Regions from separate parts of the Kitasatospora sp. NBC_00374 genome, predicted to be linked through region 2. Evidence: riboswitches for the same ligand, from Rfam matches in the RefSeq annotation. Region 2 holds a riboswitch; each other region holds the start of a gene.
The links. A riboswitch is a leader RNA that binds a small molecule or an ion and turns the genes downstream of it on or off. The one in region 2 is predicted to bind S-adenosylmethionine.
Positions count from the first base shown of each region.

Region 1 (4,308 bases), 2.1 Mb from region 2:
GTCCACCACTCGTCTGCCCGGCGTGTCCCCCGGTGCCCGGCGTTCGTTGGAGGTGTACCGGCAGAGCCGTCCGGGTGGTCCGCGGCGGAGAGGGTGACGCCGTTACGCCCGGGAGGGTGAGTGACGGGCGCGGCGGCTTGAGCGAGATCGCGTCAGGGGCTCACCACGAGGGGTGGGCGGGAGTAGCATCCGAGGTGAACGTGGTCCGGGTCACACCGGGTCGCGCGGAGCCGACACGCACGACACCTATTAATGGGGACGAGCACCCGGGAGCAGGGCCCATGGCGCACACGACCGACGAGACGCTCACCGTTCTCGTCTACAGCGACGACCGCAACACCCGCGAGCAGGTCACCCTGGCGCTGGGCCGCCGGCCCGCCGCCGACCTCCCGGAGATCGAGTACCTGGAGTGCGCGACCACCCCCGCCGTCCTGCGGGCGCTGGAGAAGGGCGGTGTCGACCTCTGCGTGCTGGACGGCGAGGCCGCACCGGCCGGCGGGCTCGGCCTCGGCCGGCAGCTCAAGGACGAGATCTACGGCTGCCCGCCCGTGCTGGTGCTGATCGGGCGCCCGCAGGACTCCTGGCTGGCCGCCTGGAGCCGGGCCGACGCCGCCGTGTCCCACCCGGTCGACCCGGTCGCGCTGGCCGAGTCCGCCGCGACGCTGCTGCGGGCCCGGATCGCCCGGCGGACCCCGGCGCACCGGTAGGCGCGCCGATCCCCACGGCCCCGGTTCGACCGGTCGTCTCAGCAGGAGAGAAGCCGTCCCGAGATTCCGGCGCGCGCCCCGCGCCGCTCGCTAGGCTGACTCCGACCTGATGGTGATGTACCGATGAGAGCTGGAGTCAGCCATGGTGAACGTGCACCCTGCGAACGGCGGCGACGACCCCGCGCAGGTGGTCCGCACCTGGCCGGACGTCCTGACTGCACTGCTGAAGGGGGAGGACCTCGCCCAGGCCGACACCGCCTGGGCGATGGACCGGATCATGACCGGCGAGGCCACCCCGGTGCAGGTGGCCGGCTTCATGGTCGCGCTGCGGGCCAAGGGCGAGACGGTGGCGGAGGTCTCCGGCCTGGTCGACGCGATGTACGCGCACGCCGAGCCATTGCACATCCCCGGCCCGGCGGTGGACATCGTCGGCACCGGCGGCGACCGGGCCAAGACGGTCAACATCTCCACCATGTCGGCGATCGTCGCGGCGGCCGCCGGCGCCAAGGTGGTCAAGCACGGCAACCGGGCCGCCTCCTCGGCCAGCGGCTCCTCCGACGTGCTGGAGCGGCTCGGCATCCGGCTCGACCTGAGCGCGCGCCGGGTCGCCGAGGTGGCCGAGGAGACCGGGCTGACGTTCTGCTTCGCCGCCAAGTTCCACCCCGCCATGCGGCACGCCGCGCAGGCCCGCCGCGACCTCGGGGTGCCGACCGCGTTCAACATCCTCGGCCCGCTGACCAACCCGGCCAAGGTCACCGCGCACGCCATCGGCTGCTTCGACACCCGGCTGGCCGGCCTGATCGCCGGCGTGCTCGCCCGGCGGGGCTCCACCGCCCTGGTCTTCCGCGGTGACGACGGCCTGGACGAGCTGACCATCTCGACCACCTCGCGGATCTGGCTGGTCGACGGGGGCCGCGTCACCGAGAGCTCCTTCGACCCGAGGGAGGTCGGCATCGACCTGGTCGGCCTGGAGGCGCTGCGCGGCGCCGATCCCGAGTACAACGCGGGCGTGGTGCGCCGGCTGCTGGCCGGGGAGCGCGGCCCGGTCCGGGACGCCGTCCTGCTCAACAGCGCCGCCGCGCTGGTCGCCCTCGACCTCACCGACGCCCCGCTCGCCGAGCAGCTCGCGGCCGGCATCGAGCGGACCGCCGCGGCGATCGACTCCGGCGCGGCCGCGGCGACCCTCAAGCACTGGGTCGAGGCCACGGCCCGCGACTGACCGGATCCGACGGGGCCCGCCGGGCAGCCTGCTCGGCGGGCCCCGCCGCGTCCGAATGCCGGAACGGTGTTTGACCACTCTCCGGATGCTGGCCTAGAGTCCGTGCCAGGTCATGAGTGACAGCGACAAGCCCCAGCTTGCTGTCCGGCAACCCTCCGTCCGTGGCGGGGTGCCCTGGGTGAGGACCGGGCCACTCGGCGATCCGTCCGCGTGGCAAGCGCGGACTTCCGGCATCGCACTCCCGGGGTCCTTTCCCAGGAGGAGTGCACCCCGTGACTGTTTCCACCGGTCTCCGCGCCCCGCTCGCCGTCCTCGGCCACGACGTCCAGGTCCCGCTGGTCGGCGGCGAGAAGGTCACCTACGCCGCGCTCGACTACGCCGCCAGCGCCCCCGCCCTGCAGCGGGTCTGGGACGACGTCGCCGCCTACGCCCCCTACTACGGCAGCGTGCACCGCGGGGCCGGCTACCTCTCCCAGCTCTCCACCGACCTGTTCGAGCAGAGCCGCCGTACCGTCGCCGACTTCCTCGACCTGCGCGAGGACGACCAGGTGGTCTTCACCCGGGCCACCACCGACTCGCTCAACCTGCTGGCCGCCGCCGTGCCCGCCGGCACCCGGGTGTTCGCCTTCGAGACCGAGCACCACGCCTCGCTGCTGCCCTGGCGCCGCGAGGGCGTCACCGTCCACTACCTGCGCGCACCCCGCTCGCACGCCGAGGCGGTCGCCGCGCTGGACGCCGCACTGACCGAGCACCCCGACGGGCCGCGGCTGCTGTGCGTCACCGGTGCCTCCAACGTCACCGGCGAGCTGTGGCCGGTCGCCGAGCTCACCGAGACCGCCCACCGGCACGGTGCCCGGATCGTCCTGGACGCCGCGCAGCTGGCCCCGCACCACCGGGTGTCGGTCCGCGAGCTGGACGTCGACTGGATCGCCTTCTCCGGCCACAAGCTCTACGCCCCGTTCGGCGCCGGCGTGCTGGCCGGCCGCAGCGACTGGCTGGACGCGGCCGAGCCGTACCTGGCCGGCGGCGGCGCCAGCCGTACCGTGGCCCGCGAGGCGGACGGCTCGGTGGCCGTCGAGTGGCACCGCGGGCCGTCCCGGCACGAGGCCGGCTCGCCGAACGTGATCGGCGCCTACGCCATCGCCTCCGCCTGCCGGGCGCTCACCGAGGCCGGCTTCGACGCGCTCCAGGCCCGCGAGCAGGAGCTGATCGAGCGGCTGAAGGCCGGACTGGCCGAGATCCCCGAGGTCAGGGTGCTCAGCCTGTTCGGCACCGACGCGGCCCGGGTCGGCGTGCTCTCGTTCGTGGTGCGGGGCTGGAACAGCTCGCACTTCTCGGCCGCGCTCTCCGCCGAGTACGGCATCGGCGTGCGCGACGGCCTGTTCTGCGCCCACCCGCTGGTGCGGACCCTGCTCGGCGGGGAGGAGGCGGCGCCGTCCGAGTGCGGTGCGCCGGAGGCCTCGCTGCCCGGCGAGCGCAGCCTGAACGCGATCCGGGTCAGCTTCGGCGCCGGCACCCCCGACGAGCACCTGGACCGCTTCCTGGGCGCCGTCCGCGAGCTGGTCACCGACGGGGCCCGCTGGAGCTACCGCAACGAGGGCGGCCGCTGCGTGGCGGACGTGCTGTCGCCGGCGCGCGGCTAGCCGCCCGCCGGCCCGCGGACGCTCCGCCCCTGGCTACTCCAGGCCGAGGGCGAAGGCGGCCTCGAGGTCGTGCTGGGAGTAGGTGCGGAACGCGATCTGGGTCTCGGTGTGCTCGACCCCGGGCACCTTGTTGACCTGGCCGGGGATCACCTCGGCCAGGTCCTCGTGCTGCCGCACACGGACCATCGCCACCAGGTCGTAGCTTCCGGTGACCGAGTAGACCTCGCTGACGCCCTCGATCGCGGCGATCGCCTCGGCGATCTCGGGGATCCGGTCGACGCTGGTCTTGATGAGGACGATCGCGGTGATCACGGCTGGGCTCCTGTGTGAGGGGACGGGCCCAGCGTATCCGCCGTCAGGTGGGCCGTCTGCTGCCTCGCGCACTCCCGGCCCAGGCGATCAGCCAACCGGTCGCGAAGCCGATCACGTGCACCAGGTACGCCACCCCGGAGCCGCCGGCCCGGACCGACCACCACTGCAGGGCGAACCACAGGCCCAGCACCAGCCAGGCCGGGAAGCGCAGCGGGAGGAAGAGGAGCACCGGCACCAGGGTGGTGACCCGGGCCCTCGGGAAGAGCCGCAGATACGCACCGAGCACCCCGGCGATCGCCCCCGAGGCGCCCACCAGGGCCCGGACCGCCTCGTCCGAGTGCGCCTCCGCCAGCGCGTAGCCGTAGGTGGCCAGGTAACCGATCGCCAGGTAGCAGAGCAGGAACCTGACCCGTCCCAGACGCTCCTC
Region 1 is NZ_CP107964.1:2,623,685-2,627,992, reverse strand. Features, by position in the region: gene OG871_RS11745 (hypothetical protein) at 282-707, shown strand; gene trpD (anthranilate phosphoribosyltransferase) at 850-1,926, shown strand; SAM riboswitch class IV at 2,035-2,152, shown strand; gene OG871_RS11735 (aminotransferase class V-fold PLP-dependent enzyme) at 2,199-3,569, shown strand; gene OG871_RS11730 (Lrp/AsnC ligand binding domain-containing protein) at 3,603-3,881, opposite strand; gene OG871_RS11725 (rhomboid family intramembrane serine protease) at 3,925-4,308, opposite strand, start outside.
Region 1: linked by a shared signal. The riboswitch ahead of OG871_RS11735 (aminotransferase class V-fold PLP-dependent enzyme) and the one ahead of thrC (threonine synthase) in region 2 are both predicted to bind S-adenosylmethionine.

Region 2 (4,308 bases):
ACTAGTGTGCAATTGACGCCGGACATCGCGGACCAATGCCACAAATCGCCGGAATAATTCTGACGGCGGCCTGACAGTTCGGCGCTGCGCTTCGTCGCACCGGTCTCAGCGAGCGGACAGCCGCTGCGTACCCGACCGGAGGGCGGGGGCGGGCCGACTCGAATCGGCCTCGAATACCCCGGTGTCACGCACTCTATACCCAGCCACGTGGGCAAATGTCCGCCGGCAACGCCGAGAGCCGTCGCCGGGCCCGGAATTTCCGCATTCCGGTCCTGACGACGGCTCAGGGGTGCTAAGCGCACCCGGGAAGAGGGGCGTCCGCCGAGGTCAGCAGCCGCCGGCCACCGCCGGGATGATGGAGACGGCGGCGCCGTCCTTGATCTCGGTCTGCAGGCCGCCGTCGAATCGCACGTCGTCGTCATTGACGTACACGTTGACGAATCGGCGCAGCTGGCCGGCGTCGTCCAGGATCCGGGCCGAGATGCCCGGGTGGTTCTGCTCCAGGTCGCCGATCACCTCGGCCAGGGTGGCGCCCTCGGCGGCCACCTCGGCCGAGCCGCCGGTGTAGGTGCGCAGAATGGTGGGGATGCGGACGGTGGCGCTCATGGGCGTCTACTCCTTGCTGCGGGGTGGTGGGGGGCTCAGACGGAGGCGAGGCCGGCGGCGCGGAAGGACTCCAGGGTCGGCCGGATGGTGGCGGTCAGACCGGCGTCGGAGACCGCGTCCAGGGTCTTCAGGCCGTCGCCGGTGTTGATCGCGACGGTCTCCTTGGACGGGTCCAGCTGTCCGGTCTCGACCAGCTTCTTGAGCACGCCGACGGTGACGCCGCCCGCGGTCTCGGCGAAGATGCCCTCGGTGCGGGCCAGCAGCCTGATCGCCTCGACCACCTCGGCGTCGGTGACGTCCTCGACGGCGCCGCCGGTACGGCGGGCGATGTCCAGCACGTACGGGCCGTCGGCCGGGTTGCCGATCGCCAGCGACTTGGCGATGGTGTCCGGCTTGACCGGGCGGATCACGTCGTGGCCGGCCTTGAAGGCGGCGGAGACCGGGGAGCAGCCCTCGGCCTGGGCGCCGAAGATCCGGTACGGGCGGTCCTCGACCAGGCCGAGCTTGATCAGCTCCTGCAGTCCCTTGTCGATCTTCGTGAGCTGGGAGCCCGAGGCGATCGGGATGACGATCTGCTCCGGCAGCCGCCAGCCGAGCTGCTCGCAGATCTCGTACGCCAGGGTCTTGGAGCCCTCGCCGTAGTACGGGCGGAGGTTGACGTTGACGAAGCCCCAGCCCTCGCCGGCCGGGTCGCCGATCAGCTCGGAGCAGAAGCGGTTCACGTCGTCGTAGTTGCCCTGGATGCCGACCAGCTCGCCGCCGTAGACACCGGCCATCACGACCTTGCCCTGCTCCAGGTCGTGCGGGATGAAAACGCAGGACTTGAAGCCGGCCCGGGCCGCCGCCGCGCCCACCGCGCCCGCCAGGTTGCCGGTCGACGAGCAGGACAGGGTGGTGAAGTCGAAGGCGCGCGCCGCCTCGATGGCGCAGGCGACCACCCGGTCCTTGAAGGAGTGGGTCGGGTTGCCGGAGTCGTCCTTGACGTGCAGCTGGGCGGTGAAGCCGAGCTCGCGGCCGAGGTTGTCGGCCTTCACCAGCGGGGTCCAGCCGGGGTTCAGGTTCGGCTTGGACGCGACGTCGGCCGGGACGGGCAGCAGCGGGGCGTAGCGCCAGATGGAGGCCGGGCCGGACTCGATCCGCTTGCGCAGCTCCTCGGCCTCGTAGGAGCCGAAGTCGTAGGCGATCTCCAGCGGACCGAAGCACTCCACACAGGCGAAGCTCGGGCCGAGCGGGGTGCGGGCGCCGCACTCGCGACAGGACAGCGCGGCGGCGGGGCCGAGGTCGACGACGGCGACAGGGGTAGCGGTAGCCATGATGGCGGAGGCCTCTCTCCTCATCTTCCCCGTGACGCGGGCGCGCCACAGGACGGAATTGGCACCTGTCCCGCCGGGGCCTCGACCTGACGGTCAGTTAGCCGGACGAGAAGGTTGCCGGGACGTCGACGGGCCGTTCCCTCAGTCCCTCTGGATGAGCAATGTGGCGCGCGGCGTTGGAGCCGACAGCGCGTTTGTGGTCGTGCGCGGCGACCCACCCCGACGTGCGAGGGTCGGATCGCATTACCAAGACTGTATCCGAAGGCCCCGGTACCACCCCATGGCGTCCGACACCCGAGACGGCGTCGCCCATTCCGAGGAGCGAGACCTTGCCCGACCAGCCCAGGCCCGACGTGCTGCCCGAGGTGGCGTCCTGGCTGCGCCGCCGCTCCTGGACGGCGGGCGACCGGCCGGTCGCCTCGCTGCTCGCCGCGAAGCGCGCGGCGGGGGCGGCGGGCTCGGTCAGCGTGGTGCTGCCCGCGCTGGACGAGGAGCCGACCGTGGGCGAGATCGTCTCGGCGATCCGCGAGGAGCTGATGGAGCGGCTGCCGCTGGTGGACGAGCTGGTGGTGGTCGACTCCGGCTCGGTGGACCGCACCGCCGAACGGGCCGCGGCCGCCGGGGCGCGGGTGGTGCACCGGGACGAGATACTGCCGCGGCTGCCCGCCGAGCCCGGCAAGGGCGAGGTGCTCTGGCGCTCCCTGCTCGCCACCCGCGGCGCGATCGTCTGCTTCATCGACGCCGACCTGCGCGAGTTCGACCCCGCCTTCGTCACCGGGATCATCGGTCCGCTGCTCACCGATCCGGCAATCCAGCTGGTCAAGGCCATGTACGACCGGCCGCTGGAGACCGAGGGCGCGGTGGTCCCGGCCGGCGGCGGCCGGGTCACCGAGCTCGTCGCCCGCCCGCTGCTCAACCTGCACTGGCCGCAGCTGGCCGGCTTCGTCCAGCCGCTCGGCGGCGAGTACGCGGCCCGCCGCTCCCTGCTGGAGCGGCTGCCGTTCCCGACCGGCTACGGCGTCGAGCTCGGCCTGCTGGTGGACGCCCTGGACACCGTCGGCCTGGACGCGCTGGCCCAGGTCGACGTCGGCGTCCGGCACCACCGCCACCAGGACGGCCAGGCGCTCGGCCGGATGGCCGCCACCATCTACCGCACCGCCCTGGAGCGGCTGGACCGCACCCACCGGCTGAAGGCCGGGGACGGCCTGGTGCACCCGCTGCTCACCCAGTTCTCCCGGGACCCGGTCACCCGGGACTTCACCGCCCACACCCATCCCGTCGGCGCCGTCGAGCGCCCCCCGATGCGGACCGTCCCCGAGTACCGGCGGCTGTTCCCGTGACCGAGCGGCGCGCCCCGGCGCCGTGCTGAGTGGTTTGCACACCGGGTGTCGCGGCAAGCTTGGCAGTATGGCCGATCACGCGTCCGCACGTTCGAATCAGCCCGGCGCCGCCCCGATCCTGGTGGCCTCCAACCGCGGCCCGGTGTCCTTCACCAGCGAGGACGACGGTTCGCTGACCCTGCGCAGAGGGGGTGGCGGCCTGGTCTCCGGCCTCTCCGCGATCGACGACCCGAGTGCCGTCTGGGTCTGCGCCGCCCTCGGCGAGGCCGACCGGACGGCCGCCCGGCAGTCCCCCGACGGCCGCCTCGACCTCGGCGGCTTCGACGTCGGCGGCCAGGCCGTCCGCATGCTGGACATCGATCCCGGCACCTTCGCCCGCGCCTACAACGGTGTGGCCAACTCGACCCTCTGGTTCGTCCACCACCTGCTCTACGACACCCCGGTCTCGCCCACCTTCGACGACCGCTTCCGCCGCGAGTGGGAGTCCTACACCGCCTACAACGCCGCCTTCGCGCAGGCACTGGCCGCCGAGGCCGCCCCGGGCGCCGCCGTCCTGATCCAGGACTACCACCTGTCGCTCGCCCCCGACCTGCTCCGGGCCCTGCGCCCGGACCTGCGGATCGGACACTTCTCGCACACCCCGTGGGCCCCGCCCGAGTACTACCGGATGCTGCCCGACGACGTCGGCGCCGCCGTCCTCACCGGCATCCTGGGCGCCGACCGGGCCGGCTTCCTCACCCGGCGCTGGGCACTGGCCTTCGCCGACTGCTGCGCCGACCTGCTCGGCGCGGAGATCGACCGGGACGCCCTCACCGTGACGCACGCAGGGCGCACCACCCGGCTCGGCGTGCACGGCCTGGGCGCCGACGCCGACTTCCTGCGCGAGCGGGCCCACCGGCCCGACGTCGACGCCCGGCTGGCCTCGCTCAAGGAGGCCGTCGGCGACCGCCGGACCATCGTCCGGGTCGACCGCACCGAGCTCAGCAAGAACATCGTCCGCGGCCTGCTCGCCTACCGGCACCTGCTGCGGACCAGGCCCGACTGGCAGG
Region 2 is NZ_CP107964.1:4,769,268-4,773,575, reverse strand. Features, by position in the region: gene OG871_RS21535 (ubiquitin-like small modifier protein 1) at 328-606, opposite strand; gene thrC (threonine synthase) at 642-1,919, opposite strand; SAM riboswitch class I at 1,937-2,080, opposite strand; gene OG871_RS21525 (glucosyl-3-phosphoglycerate synthase) at 2,273-3,259, shown strand; gene OG871_RS21520 (trehalose-6-phosphate synthase) at 3,327-4,308, shown strand, end outside.

Region 3 (4,308 bases), 4.1 Mb from region 2:
TCGAACAGTTCCCCGGCGGTGCGCAGGAACCGCTCGGCGCGCGCGTAGCGGTCCTCCTCGGCGAGGAAGCCGCCGCGTCGGAAGTTCTCGCCGGTGAAGGCGTCCCACGAGGTGACCACGTTCCAGGCGGCGCGGCCGGCCGAGAGGTGGTCGAGGCTGGCGAACTGCCGGGCGACCTCGTAGGGCTCGTTGAAGGTGGAGTTGATGGTGCCGGCCAGGCCGATCCGTTCGGTCACCGCGGCCAGCGCGGTCAGCACGGTGAAGGTGTCGGGGCGGCCGACCACGTCCAGGTCGTAGATCTCGCCGCCCTGTTCGCGCAGGCGCAGCCCCTCGGCGAGGAACAGGAAGTCGAACTTGGCGCGCTCGGCGGTACGGGCGAAGTGGGCGAAGGAGCTGAACTCGATGTGGCTGCCGGCCTGCGGGTCGCTCCAGACGGTGGTGTTGTTGACGCCGGGGAAGTGCGCGGCGAGGTGGATCTGCTTGGGGGGCCTGGCCATGGTGGTGCGTTCCCTCCGGCTCAGGCGCTTGCGGTGCGGGCGGCGTAGCGGTTGGCGGGGCGGGTGAGGCCCAGCAGGCCGCGCAGGGTGTCGGCCTCGTAGGCGCGGCGGAAGGCACCGCGGGCCTGGAGCTCCGGGACGAGACCGCGGGTGATCGCCCTGAGGTCGTGGCCGGTCACCGCGGGGCGCAGCCGGAATCCGGTCAGGCCGGCCCGTTGGCGTTCCTGGAGCAGGTCGGCGAGTTGGGCGGGGGTGCCGGCGAAGATCTCGGCGTCGCTGGTGAGCGGCTCGCCGAGGCGGGCGTCGAGCCGCTCCCGGCGGGCTCGTGCGGTGGCCGGGTCGTCGTCGAGGAGGACCAGCAGGTCGCCGAAGAGGTGCAGGGGCTCCCCGGCCCGGCCGGCCGCCCGCTGCTCGGCACGGATCTCGGCGACGATCGCCGCGGCCCGGTCGGTGTCGTGCGGGGTGACGTAGCCGAGGTCGGCGGAGCGGGCGATCAGCCGGTACGGGACGGTGGCGTGGGCGAGCGCGGTGACGATCGGCTGGCCCTGCGGCGGCCGCGGCGTGACGGACGGGCCGCGGACGGCGAAGTGCCGGCTCTCGAAGTCGATGTGGTGCAGCTTCGCCCGGTCGACGAAGCGGCCGGTGGCCGCGTCCCGGATCTCGGCGTCGTCCTCCCAGCTGTCCCACAGCCGCCGGACGACCTCGACGTGGTCGGCGGCCTCGTCGAAGGTCTCCTCGATCAACTCCTGGACCTGCGGGTCCTGGTGCTGGTCGGGCCGGATCACCGGGAAGGAGCGGCGGCCGAAGTGCGCGGCCTCGTCGGCGCGCAGCGAGGCCTGGACGCGGACGCCGGCCCGGCCGGTGCTGACGTAGTCGAGGGTGGCGATCGCCTTGGAGATATGGAACGGCTCGGTGTGGGTGGTGACCACCGTCGGTACCAGCCCGATGTGCCTGGTCAGCGGGGCCACCCGGGCCGCGGTGAGGACGGCGTCGAGCCGCCCGCGGACCTGGTCGGTGCGGCCGTCCGGCTCACCGTGGCGGGTGCTCTGCAGGGTCAGGGAGTCCTCGAAGGTGACGAAGTCCAGCAGGCCGCGCTCGGCCTCCAGGACGGCGTCGGCCCAGTAGCCGGCGGTGAACAGTTCACGCGGGCGGGCGTCCGGTTCCCGCCAGGAGGCGGGGTGCCAGCCGGTGCCTTCGAGCGCGACGGCAAGGTGGAGCGGCGGGAGGGGGGCGGGTACGGCTGCGGGCATGGCGGAGCTGCCTTCCTGATCGACCGGGAACGGACGCAGTGATCCCTGGGACGGGTGCGTCGACGGGGAGTCAGGTCAGCGGGGACAGAGTGTGCCGGCCACCCTCTGCAGGTCGATGTGCTGGCGTCCGTAGAGGTGGACGCGGGGCCCGCGGGGGTCGAGGGTGACGGTGGCGGCGCGGTCGGGTACGGCACGCACTGCGGTCACCTCCCCGGAGCCCGGACGGGCCTCGGCCGCGTCACGGTTCGCGTTTGCGGAGCCGGTGCGGCTCCGCCTGGTCATCACCTGGAGCACCCCGCCGCGTGGGAGGGTTGCCGGTCAGCAAGCCAGGGCTTGTCGCTGACGCTCGTCACCTGCCTCGACGCTATCCCGCGGGTACCGGCCTGCGCAATGCCCTTCGGGGACGACCGGGCTGAGCGGTCGTCAGGCCGGAGCGGGGCGCCGGTGCGTGATGCTCACGGCTGGGTCAGGTCGCCGCGGCGGCGCGCAGCCGCTCGCGGGGGACGACCGCGACGGCCCGGCCGTCGAGCAGGACCACGACGGCGGGGTGGTCCGGGCCGAGCGCCCGGTACGCCTCGGAGACCGCCCGGCCGATGCCGACCGTCGGCAGCGGTCCGGCGAGGTGGTCGCGGAGCGGATCCCCGGGGCGGGCCCGGCCCTCGGCGAGGGCTGCCTCGATCCCGGCGGCACTGACGGATCCGACGATCTCGGTGGCGCTGATCCCGTGCGGGCGGTCCGGTCGGGCGGCGACCACCGGGGCCACGGCGCAGGCCGCGCCGCGCAGGACGGCCAGCGCCTCGCCGAGCGGGGTGTCCGCGGTCGGCGCGGGCAGGCCCGCGCCGGGGACCGGTGGTGCGTCGAGCAGGGCGCGGACGGTCGGTTCGGTGTCCTCGGGTGTGCGCGGCTCCTCCAGGAAGCCCCAGTCCCGCATCCAGTCGTCGCTGAACACCTTCGAGAGGTAGGAGCGCCCCGAGTCCGGGAGCAGCACGACCACCAGGTCGTCCGGCCCGAGTTCGCGCGCCACCCGCAGGGCGGCCGCCACGGCCGTACCCGAGGACGGGCCGGCCAGCAGGCCCTCCTCGCGGGCCAGCCGACGGGCGGTCAGCAGCGACTCCCGGTCGGGGATCCGCTCGAAGCGGTCCACCACCTCGGGGTGGAACGACTGCGGCCACAGGTCGTCGGTGGTCTCCGGGTGGACGAAGTGGCCGATGCTCTCGACGAAGTAGGGGCTGCCGTCGCCCCCGGCGTAGACCGAGGCCTCTGGGTCCGCGCCGACCACGGTGACCCGGCCGCCGGACACCTTCCTGAGGTGGGCGCCGGTGCCGCTGATGGTGCCGCCGGTACCGATCCCGGCGACGAAGTGGGTCACCCGGCCGCGGGTCTGCTCCCAGATCTCCGGGCCGGTGGTCCGGATGTGCGCGTCGGGGTTGGCCGGGTTGTCGTACTGGTTCGCCAGCCAGGCGCCGGGGATCTCGGCGGCGAGCCGCCGGACGACGTTGAACAGGTGGTCGGGGTGCTGCTTCGGCAGGGCCGCCGGAGCGAGGACGACCTCGGCGCCGTAGGCCCGCAGGATGTCCGACTTCTCCCGGGAGGAGCGGTCGGAGACGCCGACGATCACCCGGTAGCCGCGGCGTCGGCCGACGATCGTCAGACCGATCCCGGTGTTGCCGGAGCTCGCCTCGATGATCGTCCCGCCCGGCCGCAGCAGCCCGTCGCGCTCGGCGGCCAGCACCATGGAGAGCGCGGCGCGGTCCTTGACGCTGCCGCCGATGCCGAGGAACTCCACCTTGGCGTAGATCGGGGCGGCGATACCCTCGCCGAGCCGGGTGAGCCGGAACAGCGGCGTCCCGCCGATCGCGTCGTCGACCGATTCGTAGACCGCCACCGCGGCCTCCTTCCCAGCAGGTCGGAGATTGGTGCGCCCCGCTTGACCGGGAGGGCGGCGGCCCGGTCCGGGGAGCGGGCGCGGCTGCCGCAGTGAAGCTTCCGTCAGGCCGGCCGGCCGGCGCAAGTGGCTGCCCCCGCCGCCGCCCGGCCCGGACGCACGGGTGCGCCGGTGGGGTCGGCCCACCGGCGCACCCGTGTGCCGCGGGGTCAGGACAGCTGACCGCCGTAGTCCGGGAGCTTGAAGGTCCGCTCGGCGTGGCCGCCCACCAGGTCCGTGGTGTTGTTGCCGATGTTCGCGACGATCGTGTAGCCGCTCTTCTCGATCTCCGCGCGCTTGGCAGTCTTGAAGGTCCCGGTCTCCTGGAACAGGTCCACGAAGGAGCGGCCGTACAGGCCGTCGACGGGGTATCCCACGGCCGTCAGGTTGTACCTGGTGATGCAGTCGATGAACCCCGGACGGGCGGTGACGAAGAAGACCTTCACACCGCGGGCGCTCGCGGATCTGACCACGTCCCGGACGGCCTGGATCGCGGGGGTCGGCAGCGCGAAGGAGTAGTCCGTCTCCAGCGAGGTGTTGTCGATGTCCAGGACGATCGCCGGGCGCTCGCCCGCCGGGGCGGACGGCACCCGCACCTTGAGGTAGGCGTCGGCCTGGTCGGCCACGGCCTGGACGT
Region 3 is NZ_CP107964.1:717,826-722,133, forward strand. Features, by position in the region: gene OG871_RS03315 (NtaA/DmoA family FMN-dependent monooxygenase) at 1-497, opposite strand, end outside; gene OG871_RS03320 (LLM class flavin-dependent oxidoreductase) at 518-1,747, opposite strand; gene OG871_RS03325 (putative leader peptide) at 1,823-1,945, opposite strand; SAM riboswitch class IV at 1,990-2,101, opposite strand; gene OG871_RS03330 (pyridoxal-phosphate dependent enzyme) at 2,214-3,632, opposite strand; gene OG871_RS03335 (HAD family acid phosphatase) at 3,842-4,308, opposite strand, start outside.
Region 3: linked by a shared signal. The riboswitch ahead of OG871_RS03325 (putative leader peptide) and the one ahead of thrC (threonine synthase) in region 2 are both predicted to bind S-adenosylmethionine.